DNA from 3 places in the Sulfurovum zhangzhouensis genome. Region 3 is predicted to be linked to each of the others. Evidence: riboswitches for the same ligand, from Rfam matches in the RefSeq annotation. Region 3 holds a riboswitch; each other region holds the start of a gene.
The links. Region 3 has a riboswitch for cyclic di-GMP ahead of PGH07_RS01990 (hybrid sensor histidine kinase/response regulator). Riboswitches for the same ligand answer to the same signal wherever they lie in the genome.
Positions count from the first base shown of each region.

Region 1 (2,274 bases), 430 kb from region 3:
TGAAGTCGTTAATACATTCTCAAAAGGATTCTTCTCATGAGGGTAGTGTGGCTCCTGTTTCAATTTTAAAAGCGCATTAATGCGCTCTATCGCAGGTTTGGTATTTTGATAGCTGATCATTAGTCCCATTAACTGTTGTACAGGAGAATTCAAAGCAGAGAGATAAAACAAAAAGGCGATCATCATTCCTACACTTAAATCAGAATAAGCTACTACTACCACCCCCAAAGCACGGAATATATCAATGACCGTATTAGTCAAAAGTCCGGAAGACCGTTGTGCCACGGCAGCTTTATGGCCATAATCAATGGATGCATTTTCTATCTCTTTGGACTGGTCAAGAATAAGAGCAAAAAAGTTTTTCTCTTGGTTACTTGCCCGTACTTGAATAAAGAGTTCAAGTGTTTCATTCAGTAGTTCATTGTAAACCTCATAGGCTTTATATTGACGTCTTAACAACTCTCCTGTCTTTTTCCCTAGGACTTTTGAAAAGGCAAGAAAAAAAGGATTCAGGAATAAGATCAATAAAGCCAGAACCCAGTTCATCCATAACATGACTGCTGCAATACCAATAAGCATCAAGGTTGAACTGAAAAAACTACTGACAAATGCACTGGCAAAACTACTGACACCTGTTACATCCTGTATGGTCTTGGAAACAACTCCCCCCGATTTTAAAGTCTCATACTCGGACAAACACACACGCTCAAGATGATGCAAGATACGATGTCTTAGCAGATAACTGATCCTTTGCGTAATTTTAATAGCATAAAAACTTTGTTGATTGCTAAAAACAAATGCTCCCATTCGCAGTATAGCCACAAGAATTACCGTAACCAAGACTAAAAACCAAGTTTCACTATTACCAAATGTCGTAGACAAAAATGCTGTCAATTTTCCAGGGTGTCCAAGTAACACTTCATCAATCAATAGTGGAATAAGCATAGGGATAGGCAGAAGCAGTAATGTTGCAGCCATGCCATAAAATGTTGTCGCCCAAAACTCTTTTTTTTGCCCCAATATCTGCTGCCAGAAACGTTTCAATGAATAGAGCTTTGTCATTCTTGACCCACCCCATCAATATTCATCATATAAGCATAGGGCTTGATCGTTGACACTTGCAGTGATACTAAAGTGACCGAAGCATGATTCAGTATAAGAGAGGGAAACAGCATAGAAATGTTTTGAAAACGCAGATCCATTATCAGGTCTACATTTTTTTCAAAAGTATAAAGAGTCTTATCATCTAGTAATACCTCTTTAGTATACTTATTCTCTCGAATATCATCACTTCCCCTTTCAGTGAATATAGTAAAGGTAGTGACATAAACAAATAGAATTAACAGGAAAACAAAAAGTTGTAAATCAACTAAACGAAATTTTTTCAACGACATAAACTGCCATCTTTTCATTATAATACCCCAGACAATCTCTGGCAACCCGGCTATCTTTTCTCTTTTAAGACCCGCAGCTTTCCGTCTCTACCTCACGATAGGTTTGGCTTTTTCTCTAATAAAAGTAATTTATTCTACCTATTCATTAATTAAATAACAGTTAGCGAAGATATTATATAGTAGAAATAACAAATATGCGATACACGCGCAAATTTTTTTAACTGAGCAAACAAGCTGAGAATTATATGATAAGAGAAGAGTGCATAAATAATTTTAGTTTCTTATTTATTCTGATACAAAGTGGACTATAGTAAATGCCCCATCTGCTCTTTTTTAGTCTGCAGATACCCTTCATTGTGAGGATTTGAAGCGATCTGGAGAGGAATACGCTCTATGATCTCTATATTTTTGAGGCTTTCAATTTTCTTTGGATTGTTAGTAAGCAGCCTTAGCTTTTTGATCCCAAAATGTTCCAGGATAAACTCAACGATCTCATAGGTCCTTTCATCGGCTTGAAATCCCAGCTGATGGTTTGCAGCAACCGTATCAAATCCTTTATCTTGTAACGCATATGCATTCACTTTATTGAGTAGTCCGATGTTACGACCTTCTTGACGGTGATAAATGATCATTCCACCCTCTTTTGCGATCAGCTCCATAGCAGCATGAAGTTGTTCTCCGCAATCACATTTGAGCGAACCCAAAGCATCCCCGGTCAGACACTCAGAATGTACACGTACGATCGGAGCCTCTGGAAGATTATCGGTGAAAATTGCCAAATGCTCTTTTCCCAGATCATCTTTGAAGGCTTGAATGTTGAATGTACCGTATTTGGTTGGTAAAATGGCGGTTTGTGATTGTTCTACTGCTTTCATTGGGG
Region 1 is NZ_JAQIBD010000001.1:797,612-799,885, forward strand. Features, by position in the region: gene PGH07_RS04150 (ABC transporter ATP-binding protein) at 1-1,062, opposite strand, end outside; gene PGH07_RS04155 (hypothetical protein) at 1,059-1,412, opposite strand; cyclic di-GMP riboswitch class I at 1,432-1,512, opposite strand; gene ribA (GTP cyclohydrolase II) at 1,700-2,269, opposite strand.
Region 1: another riboswitch for cyclic di-GMP. It lies ahead of PGH07_RS04155 (hypothetical protein); the one in region 3 lies ahead of PGH07_RS01990 (hybrid sensor histidine kinase/response regulator).

Region 2 (2,274 bases), 480 kb from region 3:
TACGCCTGCACTGTCTGCTTCAAAACCTACACGGTTGCATGAAATAACAGGGATACCATTGGCAATCGCATGGGAACGTTGGATCGTGATCCAGCTCTCTACCTGACGTGCTTTCTCATCTTCACTATCTGCATCGAACCATCCGATCGCTGTCGGGTAGATAAGAATCTCTGCACCGCGAAGGGTCATCGCTCTGGCTGCTTCTGGATACCACTGATCCCAACAGACAAGTAAGCCAAGTCTACCTACAGAAGTATCTATCGGTTCAAAACCAAGATCTCCAGGTGTAAAGTAGAACTTCTCATAAAATCCAGGGTCATCAGGGATATGCATCTTACGGTATCTGCCTGCGACTTTACCATCCTTTTCAAACACCACAGCCGTATTATGGTAGAGACCTGCTGTACGTCTCTCAAAGAGTGAAGTTACAAGTACGACAGAGTTGGCTTTTGCCACCTCTGACCAGTAAGCTACATCTTCATCAAAGTTAGCGGCATAGTCAAAAAACTTGGTATCCTCACTTTGACAGAAGTATTCATTCTGATGAAGTTCCTGAAGTACAATAAGCTCTGCTCCGTTCTTTGCAGCCTCTTCTATTTTGGAGGTAGTAGCGTTGATAGTATCGGTTTTATTTCCATAAAATTTTTGTTGAATAAGTGCTGTTTTCATAAAAGAAATTTTAACATAATTTTATTTTTTATTAAACTCTATTTTTATATAGTATGTATAAGGAAATGTTAAAAGCCAAACATATCGTGAGATATGGACGGAAAGCCATGGGTCTTCATAGTTAAGATTGCCAGGTTGCACATTTATAGATGCATGTAACTTTTACTTTTCCTAATATATTTCGAATCAAAGGAAGAAGTGTATGAAAAGTACAAGTTTTGCACTATTATCTGCTACAATTTTGCTCTTTTCAGGATGTGGTTCAACCAAGGTTGCACATGTCACTATCATTAATACAGACAAAAGTCATACTTCTCAGCAAAGTACCAAAAAGATAGCACATGCTTATCCTTCTGTTATAACTAAAGCGCAGCAAAAAGAATTTCTTACCAGAATCAATCAAATCCGTTCAGAGAGAAGATCATGTGGAAAGTACGGAAATATGGGACCGGTACAGCCATTAGCTTGGAGTGATAAACTTTATGATGCAGCATATGAGCACAGCTATGATATGGCCAAGAGCAGCCACTTTAGCCATGATGGTTCAGGCAGCAGAAATGATAGAGCTGCTGTTGAGATGGGGCTGGGACATGGAAGTAAATTAAGAGATCGTATGAGCTATGCAGATTATCAGTGGCGTGCTATCGGTGAAAATATTGCTGCAGGACAGCACTCAACACAAGCGGCAATGGATGCATGGCTGCGCAGTGATGAACACTGTAAAAACCTCATGAGCGAGCACTTTACAGAAGTAGGTATGGCATACTATCCTTCAAATGATCAGTATCAAACCTACTGGGCACAAAACTTCGGACGCAGTATGTAGCGTTAGTAGGCTACCTGCATTGTTGAACAGTGCAGGCTTCCTCCCTGTTCTATCAGTTTTAGACAATTGACCGGAATGATCTCTCTGTTTGGAAACTGTGATGTAAATACCTCATGGGCAACTTTATCTTGTGCAGTACCGTATGTTGGGTAGATGATTGCGTTATTGGTGATCAAAAAGTTTGCATAGGTAGCAGGTAGGCGGTCACCCTCTTCATCGTAAATCGCATCACTCATTGGAAGTGCTACCAGGTTGTAAGGTGTCCCATCGACCATTTTGAAAGTTTGAAGTTGTTCTTCCATCTTTTTTAATTCATCATAATGCTCATCACTTTGATCATCACACTTGACATACATGATGGTATCTCTGTTGACAAAACGTGCCAAGGTATCGATATGCGAATCGGTGTCATCTCCTGCCAGATAACCATGATCAAGCCATAATACTCTTGTCGTACCAAGCGTTTCTTGAAGCTTTGCTTCTACGTCTTCTTTGCTCAAACCACCGTTTCTATTTGGGTTGCAGAGACACTCAGAAGTAGTGAGGATCGTTCCCTCTCCGTCACTCTCCAGTGAACCGCCTTCCAAAACGAAGTTGATTGTCTCAAGCGGCGTGGTACCCATATAACCCATTTTGTGAAGGATGGTGTTGACACTGTTGTCAAGACCTGCTTCAAACTTACCTCCCCATCCGTCAAAAGTGAAGTCAAGTAATTTTACTTCATCTCCTTCTTGGATAGAGATATATCCGTAGTCTCGTATCCATGTATCATTGGTTGG
Region 2 is NZ_JAQIBD010000001.1:850,177-852,450, reverse strand. Features, by position in the region: gene PGH07_RS04415 (carbon-nitrogen hydrolase) at 1-669, opposite strand, end outside; cyclic di-GMP riboswitch class I at 734-812, shown strand; gene PGH07_RS04410 (CAP domain-containing protein) at 872-1,495, shown strand; gene PGH07_RS04405 (agmatine deiminase family protein) at 1,498-2,274, opposite strand, start outside.
Region 2: another riboswitch for cyclic di-GMP. It lies ahead of PGH07_RS04410 (CAP domain-containing protein); the one in region 3 lies ahead of PGH07_RS01990 (hybrid sensor histidine kinase/response regulator).

Region 3 (2,274 bases):
CTCTCTGATATTAATATAGTGACAACAGCTGACGGTAATCGCACGGATATAAAAGGAGATATCGTTTTACAGGGGGGAGAAATCCATTACGATATAAATCAACAGTCATTTGCCTCTGACAGTGATATTATTATTGTTGAGAATAAAGAAAAAAAACAACCCAATCACTTTATGGATCAGTTGAGCATGGCACTGAATATTCATTGTAAAAAAGCTCTTCTCTTCAAACAAAAAGACATTAACATTCAGGCAAAACCTAGTTTTACCCTTTATAAAGCAATGAATGAGCCTTTAATGGTATTGGGATCGATTGAATTACTTGAAGGCGGCACTTATCTCTTTCAAAATAAAAAATTTGTTCTGGAAAAAAGTTTTATCTATTTTACTGGTACTTTCAATAAACCGCTTTTAGAGATCAAGGCAAAACACCAAGCACTTAATCACTTGATTACTATTACAGTAACAGGCACACCGGAGGCTCCTAATATCAACTTCTCTTCCAGTCCGAGCCTCACAAGAGAACAGATACTTTCCGTTCTACTTTTTGATAATGAATCAGCCTCTGATACGTATACCGGAGATGAGATGATGAAAATGATGGGAGGTGCTATGGCAAAATCTGCTTTAGCAAATGCTGGGGTTAAGATCGATCATTTTGTACTTGGTGCAGGGAACAGTATAGAAGTTGGTAAAAAGCTTACAGACGATCTTATGATTATCTATATCAATGATGAGATACCAAGAGTTGAGTTAAAATACAGGCATAATCGACGTTTTCAGAGTGTTATTGGAGCCAGTGGAGAGTCTAGTTCCTATGATATCATCTATATTAAGGATTTTTAGCCGATCACTTTAGTTGGTATTCTTTGGTATATATTTAAGTCTATTCATTGTAGAATTTACCACATAGGTATTAATGTTGAAAAAGCTAAACCTGTCGTGAGTCAGGGACAGAAAGTTATGGGTCTTTTTTCAGAAAAGATCGCCAGACTGCCAATAGAATCTACCTCTTTTAGGGATATTCTTCTTTTAACTTTTTACCCAAGATTTATGTTTGTCTTGAAATAACGGTAATCATTCAAGATATGAGACATGTTATATAACTCAACGAAGTAGAACACTAAAGGACTGTGATGAATATATCAAAAAACAAAAGTGTACTGGGATTGCTACTTAGTGTGGTCATGGTAGCTTTTTTTATACTCTCTTATGCTGCATATAATTCTTATAAAAACTATGAACTTACACAAAATAGCAAGAACCTTCCATCATTCGTAGAACATATCGAACTGGTATTGGATACTATGGAGTTTGAAAGACTCAATAGTGCTATTTACATGGTAACAAGAGCACAGAGTGATGCAGAGAAGCTTGAAAAGAACAGAAGTGATGTTGATGGGGCATTGAAAAATCTCATGATCTACATCGCTGATAGTCAATTTAGTGCCTATAGTAGACAGATACAAAATATAAGTGGGGAACTTCAACAGATAAGACGAGAAGTAGATGATCTTAGAGGTAATTATCAAGAGATTCTTGTGGATAGGTATCATCATAAAGTATTTGGAAATGTCCAGGAGATATTACAAAGTGTACAGAATACGCTGACAACCAAGAAAGTTGACCACTATTTTAGTGTCTACCTGGCGATAACCAACCTTAAGGAGAATACTGTAGTTGAAAATACAATGATCTCTTCTATTCTTCTTGGGTCTCAAAAAATGAATGACGAAGATGTTAGACTATGGGAAAAATTGATCGCTCAAGATAGATTTCCTGATTATGGTGATATAGAGGATCAAGAGTTGGTTTCCAGGCTTAATGCTTTACTCTCTGTTGATGAGTATAAGAGTGTTCTTGCAAAAGAACGCGAGATGATTATGTATGAGTCCAATAGAGGTGGTTATGCAGTGACTTTGCTTGGATGGCTAAACCAAGTAACAAAAAAAATGGATTACTTTACCCAAGTCCAATCAGAGCTGCGTAAATCCATGCATATCATAGATGATACTGGGAAATGGTTTGCTATCGGATATGCAACAGGAGCATTTTTACTTTTAGTAGTATGGATTATACTATTGATAAAGTTTGTCAAAATACAACAAGATAGACATCTTTTTGAAGAAACGGTTAAAGACATTGAACTTGTTCTTAATGAGAATCAACAAAAGGAGCTACGCCGTTTGATCCAGAGTGGTAAGATGGACCACATCTATAAGTTCTTGATCAAAACGATCAAGGATGCCAATCAGACGAAAGATCTGTTTTTGGCGA
Region 3 is NZ_JAQIBD010000001.1:367,019-369,292, reverse strand. Features, by position in the region: gene PGH07_RS01995 (translocation/assembly module TamB domain-containing protein) at 1-843, shown strand, start outside; cyclic di-GMP riboswitch class I at 918-998, shown strand; gene PGH07_RS01990 (hybrid sensor histidine kinase/response regulator) at 1,134-2,274, shown strand, end outside.